DNA from 2 places in the Parajatrophihabitans canadensis genome. Region 1 is predicted to be linked to the other one. Evidence: riboswitches for the same ligand, from Rfam matches in the RefSeq annotation. Region 1 holds a riboswitch; the other holds the start of a gene.
What was found. Region 1 has a riboswitch for cyclic di-AMP ahead of ACSMXN_RS23515 (NlpC/P60 family protein). Riboswitches for the same ligand answer to the same signal wherever they lie in the genome.

Region 1 (6,495 bases):
CCCTCGGAATCTCGACGCTGGCGATCGAGCCTCGGGATATGCCAAAGGTCCGGGGAGACCGCGTTCGGCAACACCGAGATCTCGGTGCCGCTACGCAACACGGGCGCCAGCGAGGCTGCGGCCACCCGGCTCACCGCAGTCCAGGTGACCGGCCAGCGCCGCCAACCAAGCGGCAGGTCCGCGACTCGAAATATCGGTGTCGCGTATGACCACAGCGAATGCAAGGTAATGACAGTCGGAACACCGGATTTGCTGGCAGCCCCAGCGGCCAGATATGCCATCGGCGAGAACGTGGAGGCGTGCACGTGCACCAGGTCGTAATCGCCTTCGAGGACCGCCCTCCGGCCGCTCAGCATCGTCGAATAGCGAATGTCACCTGGCTCGCCCCGGCGCGGTTCGGGCCGGATCACGGTTACGGGGTCGTGCTGCTGTCGAGCCCCGGCGCCCCGGCCCGTTGGCGAGCCGGCCAGCTCGGACGATGCCGGCACAGAGGTGATGATCTCGATCTCGTGCCCGAATGCAGCCTGGGCGTGCGCTAAGCCCTCAACCTGACGCTCGATACCGCCCATTCTGGGCAGGAAGCAATCGGTGACGTGCGCAATCCTCATTCTCGGCCAGCTCCTGCTAGTGATCCGGTGCTCTTTCAGGGCAATCGGGATAGCTCTGACCTCGATGTCCGCTGCTATGTGTGGCCTCAATCTAGCGGTTCATCGGCAATCTGCGCGTCACTAACTCGTAATCTGCGGCCCGCCACGCTTCGCCAGTTCTCAGGAAGGGGCGAGTTCCGTGCCAGGCACTGGGCGTAGCAGGCCGTGATCGGCCGCTGAGAACGGAGGGATCAGCCGAGCCGGGTCGCGCTGCTGTAGCTGCTCATACCGGCCAACGGGCTGATCTTGACGACATCACCAGAGTTGGGGGCCTGGATGACCATGCCAGAGCCCATGTAGAGCGCGACGTGATACGCCGGTGAGCCGAAGAACACCAGGTCGCCGGGCCGCAGCTGGCTCTTGTCGACGGGTGTTCCCATGTTCTGCTGATCAGAGGCGAGATGGGGCATGCTCACTCCGGCTGCGCGCCAGGCAACCATGGTCAGCCCGGAGCAGTCGAACGAGTCGGGGCCTGCCGCCGCCCACACGTATGGCTTGCCGAGCTGGGCCAAAGCCGTCCGAATCGCGGTGATATCGGCGGGCGTGGCGCCGATCGCGTAGTCGGACACCGCGATCGTGATCTCGGCGGGAGTCGCGTTGCTCGACCCGTAGTACGCCGAGCGAGCCGTTGCTGTGAGCGTGGTCAGCACGCTTTGGTACTTGCCGATCTGAGCCTGAAGCGCCGACCGCTGCTTAGCCACTTGAGCCTGCTGGGACAGGGCCGTTTTTACTGCCTGCTGGGCGCGCTGTTGCGTGGCGGCTACCGTTGCGGCGGCAGCCTTCGCGGCCTGCGCGACTTGACTCTGGTGGGTCGCGAGTTGCTCGAGAGTTTGAACCCGATCAAGGTAGCTCTGCCCGGAATTGCTGACGAAGAGCGATGCTGTCTGGCTGAACGTCGAGGATTTGTACTGCATGGCGAGCGCGGAGCCCAGGGCGCGTTGCGCCGCGAGTCGATCCCGTTGGGCCGCCTGTACAGCGACATTGGCTTTGGTGGCCGCCACCCGAGCCTGCTCGACCTCGATCTGCGCCTTGTTGAGCTGCTCGGTGAGCTTCTCATTGGCAGTAGCGAGGGCGGCGATCTTCGTGGTGACCTCGCCGGAGGTGCTGGGCGTCGCATCGCTAGGCGTTGCAGCGCTCGGCGTCGCAACATTGGCCGGCGCACTACTTGCGGCGGTGGGAGTCGCCGGAGCTGTCACATACGGTGCCGCGCCGGCTGAGGAGCCACTACCGCCCAACGCGAAGGCAGATACGGCGACGGCGCTTGCTAGGAGTGCTGAACAGGCCAAGATGCGGTGGGACCGCGTGATACGAGCTTTCGCCACGGCTGGCGGAACTCCTCTTCCAGTCAACCGCCTACCAAGTTAGCTGTCGGATTCGGGCTTGGAAGTTGCCCTACGGTGTCGTCCCAGCGGCCGCAAGCGGCCACCGATACGGCTCCGATTCACCCCAGAGAACGGTGGGTCCTCGGCTCGACTGGATCGTTGCGGTTCCGGGCGATGCCCGGCCGCTTCGACCCGTGATGTCGACTCGGCGGTGACCTACGGCGTCCCCGGCTAGGAACGAGCTTCCGAAAGGTCTCGGTCAGGTTACGCCTCAGGGCAACGGCTTAGGTATGGCACCCCTTGGACGGGCAGGCAAACGTGATGAAAGCGACAGGCATGGATCCGGCGCCTCGTCAGGGGGCCCGCTCGGGGCTGGGAGGTTCCTTGGGCGAGCGGTTTGTCAGAGGTCAGCGATAGCGTCGCAACGCAACGCAAGCCTGCCGGCGGCTCAACCCGGCTGATCGAAGGAGAATCGGACATGGACTTCAAGCTCGAACTCGTGGCCGTACCGGTTTCTGATGTCGACCGGGCGAAGCTTTTCTACACCGACAAGGTCGGCTTCAATGCTGATCACGATCACGCCGTGAGCGAGGGCCTGCGGTTCGTCCAGCTCACACCGCCGGGCTCTGCCTGCTCGATCGCCATCGGCGAAGGCGTCATCGACACACCTCCCGGTTCGGTACGCGGTCTCCAGTTGGTTGTGACCGACATCGAGGCCGCTCGATCCGAACTCGTGGGTAGAGGCGTCGAGGTCGGCGAGATTCAAGAGTTTCCGTGGGGCAGATTTGTCTTCTTCAGCGACCCGGACGGCAACGGCTGGTCCGTCCAAGAGGTCCAGACTGCGGGCTGAGAGGGTCAGCCGCTGGTGGCAGCCAATCTCAGGATGTCCGCTGGCCGCAGATAGCCGCCTGCGCCGCTCAGGTCCGCCCCGTGACGTGGCGCTGGCCCGGGCTGACTGGCGATCTCGAGCGCCCGGTGAGCGAATTCTGGGTCGGCATCCGGATCGATCACGAGGACGTCGATTCGTTCGCTGCTCCAGAGATCCATCATCGAGAGCAACGACGGGTTTTGCATCCGGTAGCCGCCGAGCTTGATCGTCCGACCTTCGACGATCAGTTGCTTGGGTGCCGGCGCCCAGAAGTCCAGGTTGTAGGCAACCCGGGTTATCTCACGGCCGGCCGTCCACAACTCCTCGAGTAGAGGTGGCAACTCGATCGCGAGACTGCGCGAGCGCGGCCACCATCCGGCATCAACAAAGCCAGCGCCGGAAACCGGTTGGCGGAAGCGGACGCGTGCAACCGATTCGACCAGCGGATTGGCCGGATGCAGTGTGGGTTCAGTGGTATCGATGACAGTCATGGTGGAGTCCCAGCAGCCCGGTTACGAGCGAAGATTTGATCGCCGGGGATGAAGCCGATATCGGGGTCGGCACACGAGAAAGCCTCGGTACCTCTCAACGTACGCTTCCGTGCTGCCGTGGACTGGACCCGTGGACTGGACCCGTGGATTGGGGTCGTAATGGCCGTCTGCGCACGTTCTGGGCGGTCCGGTGAATCGACGTCAAATTGAGTCCGCACCAGCCGTGTCCGAGATAGCGTTATTCAGCGTAGACTCGGAATCACCGAGGACTCCTCACTGCTGACGTCCTGTCGGCCTGCCCGCGGCGATTGAGCATCCGACCCTCTTGACGGGTCTGGACGGGCGTGAAAATGAGTCTTTCAGATCTGGCTATGCCAGTTATCGAAGCCGACGAGTTGGCTCAACCCGTTGCCATCTGCGCGTCCTGTACACATCCGCTGGCTGTTCACGATGCGATCTCTCAACGCTATTGCGCTGCCACTGCTCAAATGGCGATGACACGCGGTTGCATCTGCCGCGGCGGCATGGCTGATGCTGCAGAGGCTTCGAAGTCCAGCCACTAAGTCTCGCCCGCTCGTAAGTGTTCCGCAGTCGGCGGGCGCTATGCATCACTGAATGGAAGGTAGTCGCAATGACCCGCACGTTGTCGCAGGAAGTCCTCGAGGTTCTTCAAGGATCCAGCATCGACAAAGGGCCGCTCAGTCTGGCATTTCTCGCCCGCCGCTTCGGCGTCAGCTCCGCGCTGATGACGTCGTGCGCACGCGAACTGGTAGCAAACGGCACCGCCGATGCGACGATGGCAACCCATCGCGGGGTGCTCACCATTCAGGGGCTCGTCCAAGTTGCCGCACCGACCCCGGCCGCTGCAGCTTCGTAGTCTGGATGCCGTCGGGGCAAGGTAAGCCACCTACCGCGTCGATCACGTAACGCCGCGTCAGCCTTTGCCGAGTTCGCTGAACGTCTGCCCTGGATCGTCACCGGCGGCCACCGCCCGTACCAGCGGAAGATACTGTTCGGCGTGCACGACCACCGGGTAGATCACATTGCGGATCAAGGCCGAAGTCAACGGCACGTCCTCGACGTCGATGCCGTGCCGTACGCGGACGTCGTGTGTCTGCGGCGCAATCTCGATCGCGCCGAGATCCATCCGAAAGTTCAACAGGTTGGCGAGCTCGCCCATCTGAGGGAGCCGGGATTCGGCTACCGGCACTGGCAAATAAGCCACTACGACCAACAGTTCTCGATCTTCGTCGACGTAGATATCGCAGTCGAACTCACCGCTGGTACCCGAATACCTCGTACGAATCGGCTCAGCTGGCGACGTCCGCAGCGATTCCCAGCCATCCGCGGCCAGAAAGCTCAGCACTGCCTCACTGATGCGCTCGGGCCGCTGCGTCCGAAACCCGACCTGGACACCGTCGCGGTCCTGAGTTGCCTCCAACAACTGCCAGTTCGAGGCATCGAGGCCCTCGATCGATCGTGGTGGTTCGCCGGAGCCGATCCATTTGAGTAAGAGATCAACTGGTTCATCCGACACGATCGGCTCGATGAGCCGTGGTTGATCTGCCGATCCGGAGAACAGCCGCTCCTCCCGGATTCGCTCATAGCCTGCGGGGTCAACCGTGACTCGAAGTTGATTCTGACCGGGGTCAGGCAACGCTGAGACTGTCGCCTGGGTTGTCGCCAACAGATCGGCTTCAGAGGTCCGGAACGAAACGCTGCTCATATCAACACCTTGAGTTCGGGCAACAGAACGATCGTCACCAGGTTGTTGACGCGGCTCATCGAGACCGTCACGACATCGATCGCTGCAGACATGTCGCTTTGGGTACCGAGCGAAAAGGTCAGCGTGTGTGCGCTGACGTCACCGGTGCGCTCGAGTTTGTAGCGACCGTTGATGTTCACTGACCCCTGGGTCTTCAACCCGGTGGCGTCTTTGGCTGACTTCAGCGCCGACTTGGCACCGCCGGCCGCGGCCCCCAGCGGAGACGAGCTACCCCCCGGCGTGCCTGTGCTGGACTTCCGCACGGCCTCGTACCAACCCTTTTCAATATCAGCAGCGCCCGTTCCTTCATTGATCTTGTAGGCGAGAGCTGCCGACGGTGCCATCATTCGTGACTTGTCAACCTTGCTCAGTTTGCCTTCGATCTCGGACTTTTCTTTCTCCTGCATCTTCAGAACGAGCTGCTTGATCTTTGATAGCAGCGATGCCGACCAGTTTCCAATCGTCAGGGCCATGTTCTTGTCGCCGCTGAGCAGCGATGCCGCCGGTGCCTTACCGATGCCGGAGACGCTGATGTCGAGGCTGTCGAACTCGTACTTTCCGGACGCGGCGTTCTTGCCCCAGGACGCCGAACCGGTGCCCGTGCCACCGAAACCGGCGGCGGTGACCTCGGCAGCGACCGCGACGGTGCGTCGACCTTGGCCAACTGAGGTCTCGGCACCTCGAATCGGGACGACGGCGCCTTTGCCCCGATCGCGTGCCGTTTCGACGGTATCCGCGGAGTATTTCTTGCCGAATTGCCCTGCAACACTGGCCTTTGCGCCGAGGCCGGTAGCATCGCCGGGGGACGCACTCTGGCCGATCTCACCGCGAGCCGCGATGTAGCCACCGGTCTCGGCACTGGCGTTGCGATCCGCGCCCAGCCGCTCTTCCATGCCCTTGCCCCAGGCATTCGCCTCGGCATGTTTTGCCTGCGCACTCGTCTCGCCACCGGCCGCGGTGACGCCACTGGCACCCCAGATGCTGTTCGTGACCTCACGAGGGACCAGGCTGCTCTCGCGGAAGCGGCGGAACAGGGCGTAGGAGATGAACTCCATGGCGTCGGCTGCTGTCTTGCCGGCCCCCTTGAAATAGCCGCCTAATTCGACAAGGGCCTTTGCTGCCAAGGGTAATGAGCCGCCTGCCTGCAGGCCTAGTTCCGCGCCGACGGACGTCTGCTGACCCTTGACGAAGTTACGTTCGCCTTCCAGATGCATGCGAATTCCCAGAAATGCCCCGGGGAAGGCGGGAACCGGGATCTGAATCGTCAGATCCATTGTCACCGAACCCCCGGCCTCCGCGCCCTTCGCACCGGGGATGGCCGCGTCCATCGCCTTGCCGACATTCTTCAGCCTGCTCGTAGCGCCGTCCGCAGCGGTGTTGATCTCGGCTTTTGCTTTGGCGA
Region 2 (6,495 bases), 1.5 Mb from region 1:
GTTGTCGGCGACCAACAACCCTTCGTAGCCGCGCTGATCACCATCGACCCCGATTCGTTCCCGACGTGGCGGGACAAGGCTGGCAAGCCAGCTACCGCCACGCTTGCCGAGCTTGTGGATGATCCGGACCTGAACGCCGAAGTTCAGGTGGCAATCGACGACGCGAACAAAGCAGTCTCCCAGGCCGAGGCGATCAAGAAGTTCACCATCCTGCCGGATGATTGGACGGAGGCGACTGGTGAACTCACGCCGTCGCTAAAGCTCAAGCGCAACATGGTCATGGCACAGTTTTCGGACGAGATCGCTACCTTGTATTCGGTCGATTCGCGGCCCGCACGCGATCAGAGTTGAAGTAACTCAGCAAGACGTTCGGCTATCGTGTCCCACTGCCACGCCTCTTCGACCCACTCGCGGCCCGCTTTACCGTAGTTTGCGGCTAGGGCGAGGTCCGTCAACAACCGCCCCACTTCGCTCGCCACGGCTGCTGCGCTCGTCCCGTCGACCACCCGGCCGGTGACGCCGTCGCGCACAGCGTCCGGCGCTCCACCAGAATCACCCGCAATTACTGGAAGTCCGGACGCGGATGCTTCCAAGAACACGATGCCCAAACCCTCGACGTCCATGCCGAAGCGGCGGGTGCGGCAAGGCATGGCAAAAACATCCCCGGCGGCGAAGTGCGCGGGGAGCTCTTCGTGATCGACGCCGCCGGTGAACACCACGTGTTCGGTGACACCGAGGCGAGCCGCAGCAGCACGGAGGTCCTTCTCATACGGACCTTTGCCTACCAGAAGTAAGGCGGCTCCCGGCGCTGCCCGCCGGATTGCCGGCAGCGCCGCAACGAGAGTGTCCTGGCCCTTGCGGGGCACCAGCCGAGAAACGCACACGACGACCGGACGGTCCTGCAGTCCATATCTCTCGCGGATTGCGGTGCCGCTGACGTCCGGATTGAAGGTCGCCGGATCAACGCCTGGCGTCAACTGACGCATGGTCGCCCTCGGGCCAAAGGCGGGCGCCAGCCGACGGCGTGTGTACTCCCCCAAGTAGGTGACTACATCTACTGAATTGCCGATCCGGCGCAGCGCTTGACGAGCAATCGGAAGCATCGTCCAGCCAACTTCATGTCCGTGCGTAGTCGCGACCAGGCGTCGCACTCCAGCGGTCCGAAGGGCCGGTGCGAGTAGGCCGAGTGGCGCGGCCGCGCCGAACCACACCGAAGTCGCACCGAACTCTCTAGCCGCCGCCAGCACCCGGCGGCGTGCGCCGGGCGTTGGTACCAACAGTCCTGTCGGATGCCTCAGGACCGGAAATGACAGCTCACCATCGAAGGCGTTGGCCTCCGGGAAGTCCGAGCAGTACACCGCAAGCTGACCGGCAGGCAGACGGCGAGCGAGCTCATAGACGAACGATTGAATCCCACCTTGACGCGGCGGAAAGTCATTCGTAACGATCAGAAGCTTTCTAGTATTCATCGCAGGGCAGCGTACTGTTCGCGACGACCATCGACGCGATGAGATACGCGACGCCGTCTGGTCATTCTCATTGCGGTGGACCTCATTTCAGCTCGCCGCGAAGCTCGGCCTGCCAAGCGCGGGTGAATTCGGTCAGACTGATCCCGAGCACAGACCGCAGCGCCGCCTCGGACGCGTTCGCGGGATCCGATCTCGCCGCGAGGCTGACGGCCTTATAAAAGCGGACCAACCCCTTCTGCCCGACCCGCTGCGCTACGAGCGTGCAGGCGAGCCAGGACTCCTCGTAGACCTGAGGTAGCCGGCTGTTGGAGCCATCGAACTCAGCGTTTGACGGAAGTGCGCCCGGTATGCGGCCCTGACGGATCTCAGCAGCCAGCTCTGATGCCGATTGCGCCGTCGCAATGCCTGAATCCAGGTTCCCCACATAGTCGGCAAAGCCCTCGACGACCCAGCTCGGCATCTGGTTGGAGGTCGAGGCTCGCGCCGCAATGTGAGTTAGCTCGTGTCGTATGACCAGGCGCCGTCCCGATGCGTCCATCCGCGCCAGCGTTATCGGATTGAGCACGATGCGCGCACCTAACACCGTGCCGTCGGCCTGCACCCGGTCAGCCACGGAGAGAGCAGCGATGTTGCTCACGTCACCGCTATCACCCGTCAGCGCGATGAACTCGGCTTCGGTACTGGGGATCAGAACGGCGACGTGGCTGTTCCAAGCCGGACCCCAGATTTCGGTAACGGCCGCGATGGAATCCTCGACCAACTGGCCGTAGCTCTGAAGGTCGGCTCTCTGAGCGGGATGCGACAGCACAAGGGTGTGCGTTCCCGTCCGCACGCTCAGCGGGCCAAAGTCCCATGGACCCATCCATGAGTGGTCGCCCGCCGGTTCGGCGTCGGTGTCGCCGGCAATCCGCCAGCCGTTGGCACGCTTCACTAGTGTGAGCCACTCGTCCTTCGAGGTGGGTAGTAGATCCACCCGATCAAGCGCATAACTGAGTTGGACGTGCAGAACGACCACCCTCGCACCCAATCGCTCGGCCGCTGCGTCGAGAATCTCGGCGCTGGTGATGGGGGCAGTCAGCGAATACCGCCACGTTTTCACGGGCACCTGAGCGAGGTTGGCGAAGACAGCGCGCTGCCGCGAGTAAAAGTCGGCAGCGCGGGAATCCGCATCGAGACCAGCTGCCCACGACGAGCCGTCCCGCGCTAGGAGCGCGGCGGCATGAGCGTTGAGCGCACCCAACGCCTGCTGCATCTCGGCACCCGTTGGGGCGGCGGCGTCCGCGGCCAGGCGGGCGTCGCCAGAGTGGGGACGCAATGATCGGACCACCCAGAACGCCCCGCAGACCAACAGTGCAACTGCGATGAAGGCGATCAAACGTGTGGGCCGACCGCGCCGAGCTAGCGGCGGCGTTTGCCTCGCAAGCGAAACGCCAGCGGGCGGGGCCGTTTCCGGCTCCCGCCCGCTGGCGTCTGTGCTGGAGGTCACCCGACGCGGGTCGCGCCTGAGTAATCGCTCATGTTGGCAAGTGGGCTGATCTTCACGACATCGCCAGTGGTAGGCGCGTGGACCATCATTCCGTTGCCGATGTAGATGCCAACGTGGTACGCCGGTGAGCCGAAGAACACCAGATCACCCGGCTGCAGTTCACTCTCGCTGACCGGCGTGCCGAGACCTTGCTGCTCGGCGGATTGGTGCGGCAAGCTGACGCCCGCCTGGCCCCAAGCCCACATGGTCAGACCGGAACAGTCGTAGGAATCCGGCCCCGCAGCACCCCACTGATACGGCTTGCCCTGTTGCGACAATGCGGCGGCAACCGCGGCGGCAGCGCCCTTCGAAGTCGAGACCATGGGCGTGGCAGCAATCTTCACCTGTTGCTGCTCGACCTGTTGTATTTGGACCTTCGTTGGCGTAGGCGCGGCCTTGGCCAGGAAGGCAGCACGCTCTTCAGCGGAAAGGCTGTTGAACAAGGACTGTTGCTTCGCGATGTCTCCTGCTACTGCGGCGCGTTGCTGGTCAACGCTGGCGCGCAACGCGAGAGAGTTGGCCACGAGTTGTTTGGCCTTCGCCTCGGCCTGCGCGAGGGTGACAGTGGCATGGCCCGCAGCGACAGCGACCTCTTTCTGGTGCATAGCGAGGAAGCTCAGCGACTGCATCTTCTCCAGGTAATTCTGGCCGGAGCTGCTGTCGAGCAGTGCTGCCGTCCGGCTGAACGACGCTCCCCGGTACTGGGCGGCCAGCGACGTCGCAAGCGCATGTCGGGCAACGGTCAACGCGGTCGCAGCAGCGACCGCGGCTTTGTCCGCTTCCGCGGCAGCTTTTTCCGCCTTGGTCACATTGATCTGGGCGAGGTTGTATTTCTCGGCGAGCTGCTCGTTCGAGATCGCGAGCTGCGCGAGTGTCACTTTGACTTCGGCGGAAGTCTTTGGAGCAGCCGGCGGCGTCGGCGTCTGCAGATGAGGGGCGGCGGTTGCGGCAATCGGAGCGACCATTACTGCGCCGACAAGGAGTGCTACGCCCAAGATCACGCGGGGCAAATGTGCCGTACGAGTCAACGCCACGGTTGGCGGAACTCCTCTTCCACTCGACCGCCTACCGAGTTAGCTGTCGGGTTCGGGCCTGGAAGTTGCCCTACGACGCGGCCTTCACGACCAGCGGAGCGAGTTCTCGTTTCGCTCGTCGCAACAGCGCGTCGATTCACCCCAGTAACCTGGGTCCCCGGCTCGACATTGTCGGACCTGATCAAGGCAAGCGATCAGATTCGATCAACTGGACGTCGACTCGGCGGTACCTTTCGGCGCTCCCCGGTTCAGAGAGTGATTCACCGGAAGGTCTCGGAAAGGTTACGTTACGGCCACGAGGCAGGGCAATCCATGGTCGGCGTGTCCCGGGGGATTGATGTCGCATAGGGGCCAAATCATGCGATTGCACTCCGCTTGGGTTCGCCGGTTGCAGCAGGCGGCGGAGCCGCGACCGGCCCGGGCGTCGTTGGCACCAGGCGCAGTGGGGGCAACAAGCCGGCGCCGGCGAGCGCTCCCAATGCGTTTTGCTCGGGTCCGTCGAGTTCGACGGACCCCTGCCTTGGCCCGAGGAGAACGGTCATCACGCAATCGCCGCACGCGATGTCGCGAACCGCACAGGTGTCGCAGTCGATGAGCATGCTCATTACCTCTCTGCGGCAATCAGCCAGCGTGTGCGTCTCGGGCCTCCTAGCCTGCCCAAGCCGGCGAATACCGCTTCTGAATGCCGCCCGTGGAGTGATGCTTTTGTGAATGCCGTTCAGATTTGGCCGGCATCAACACCGTAGAAAGCACCTACGACAGTTTTCGGAAACCACAGTTATCGGTCACCCGAGCGCACGGCCGGGTTGGTCAGTTCCGTCGTACCTCGGCGCTAGCGTCCCGAACGTGCCCACCATTCAGAGCAGGCCGGTGTTCCCGCCGGCGCCACCGCCGCAACGGCAGCCGCCTTACGTGCAGTTGAATTTCGACGAGTTGGACGAGCCATTACGGTCAACCACGTTCGTCGTTGTCGACCTCGAGACCACGGGCGGCGCTGCCGGGTCTGACTCGATCACCGAGATCGGCGCGGTGAAGGTATGCAACGGCGAGATCCTCGGTGAGTTCGCGACGCTGGTAGATCCCGGTGAGCCGATCTCACCCTTCATCAGCGTCCTCACCGGTATCACCGATCGCATGGTCGCTCAGGCGCCCCGCATCTCTGCCGTGCTCCCCTCTTTTCTGGAGTTCGCGGCCGGCTCCGTTCTGGTTGCGCACAACGCACCCTTCGATATCGGTTTCTTGAAGGCGGCCTGCGCGGCACACGGCACGCGCTGGCCGAACTTCGCCGTTGTCGATACCGCAGTGCTGGCTCGACGCATCCTGACCCGCGACGAGGTTCCCAACTGCAAGCTCGCGACGCTGGCCGGCTTCTTCCGCGCCACCACCACGCCCAATCACCGTGCCCTGTCCGATGCGCGAGCCACCGTCGACGTTTTGCACGGTCTGGTCAGCCGATTGGGCGTGCTCGGTGTGCACTCATTGCCCGAACTTCGTGCCTTCACCGCCCAGGTGAGCGACGCACAGCGCCGCAAACGCCACTTGGCCGATGACCTCCCACACGCACCAGGCGTATACGTGTTCTCCGACAGCGCCGGTTCGCCGCTCTACGTCGGGACGAGCAAGGACCTTCGCAGTCGCGTGCGACAGTATTTTGTCGCCTCTGAGACCCGTTCAAGGATGGGCGAGATGGTCGGACTGGCGGAGTCTGTGGACGCAATCGTGTGCGCGCACGCCCTCGAAGCGCAGGTACGTGAGCTCCGGATGATCACGGCCCTGAAACCCCGCTACAACCGTCGCTCCAAGAACAGCGATCGGACGGTCTGGCTGAAATTGACCCACGAGGTGTTTCCACGCCTGTCAGTGGTTCGAGAGGTCAAGTCCGACGGCGCCGACTATCTGGGGCCCTTGCGATCTACTCGCCAGGCCGAGCAGCTGCGTGACGCGATTCATGACGCCGTTCCACTACGTCAATGCACGGAACGGCTCTCGCCAGGGCGGGCCGTCCGTTCGGCCTGCACGCTGGCAGGCATCGGCAAATGCAGCACACCGTGCGAGGACAGGGTCACTCCTGCTGACTACGCCCAGCTCGTCGCCAAACTTGTCGAGGCGTGGCGCTCAGACGTTGGCAACCTCATCGGACCACTTCGCGATCGACTGACTGCGCTTTCTGCGGCACAGCGTTACGAAGAGGCCGCGCTGCAAAGGGACAGAATCGCCACATTGGTTCGCAGCTGCGCGCGCACTCAGTCGCTGACAGCGATCAGCACAATCGATGAGCTGGTCGCCGCAAGACCGGACGGTGCTGGCGGCTGGGACCTTGCCGTGATCCGAAACGGCCGACTCGTCGCAGCCGAGACCGCACCGCGCGGCGTGCCTCCGATGCCGATTGTCGAGTCGATGGTCGCGACCGCCGAGGCCCTGCCGACGGCCAGCGGCCATGCGCTGTTCGCAGTGGTCGAAGAGACCG

Region 2: linked by a shared signal. The riboswitch ahead of ACSMXN_RS16350 (C40 family peptidase) and the one ahead of ACSMXN_RS23515 (NlpC/P60 family protein) in region 1 are both predicted to bind cyclic di-AMP.

Annotation. Positions count from the first base shown of each region.
Region 1 is NZ_CM132445.1:4,894,344-4,900,838, reverse strand. Features, by position in the region: gene ACSMXN_RS23520 (glycosyltransferase family 4 protein) at 1-608, opposite strand, end outside; gene ACSMXN_RS23515 (NlpC/P60 family protein) at 839-1,969, opposite strand; cyclic di-AMP (ydaO/yuaA leader) riboswitch at 1,982-2,153, opposite strand; gene ACSMXN_RS23510 (glyoxalase superfamily protein) at 2,448-2,819, shown strand; gene ACSMXN_RS23505 (DUF5994 family protein) at 2,825-3,328, opposite strand; gene ACSMXN_RS23500 (RGCVC family protein) at 3,679-3,891, shown strand; gene ACSMXN_RS23495 (hypothetical protein) at 3,960-4,205, shown strand; gene ACSMXN_RS23490 (YbjN domain-containing protein) at 4,263-5,054, opposite strand; gene ACSMXN_RS23485 (hypothetical protein) at 5,051-6,495, opposite strand, start outside.
Region 2 is NZ_CM132445.1:3,373,164-3,379,658, forward strand. Features, by position in the region: gene ACSMXN_RS16335 (AMP-dependent synthetase/ligase) at 1-351, shown strand, start outside; gene ACSMXN_RS16340 (glycosyltransferase family 4 protein) at 342-1,469, opposite strand; gene ACSMXN_RS16345 (hypothetical protein) at 1,552-2,955, opposite strand; gene ACSMXN_RS16350 (C40 family peptidase) at 2,952-4,028, opposite strand; cyclic di-AMP (ydaO/yuaA leader) riboswitch at 4,044-4,227, opposite strand; gene ACSMXN_RS16355 (hypothetical protein) at 4,385-4,627, opposite strand; gene ACSMXN_RS16360 (DEDD exonuclease domain-containing protein) at 4,875-6,495, shown strand, end outside.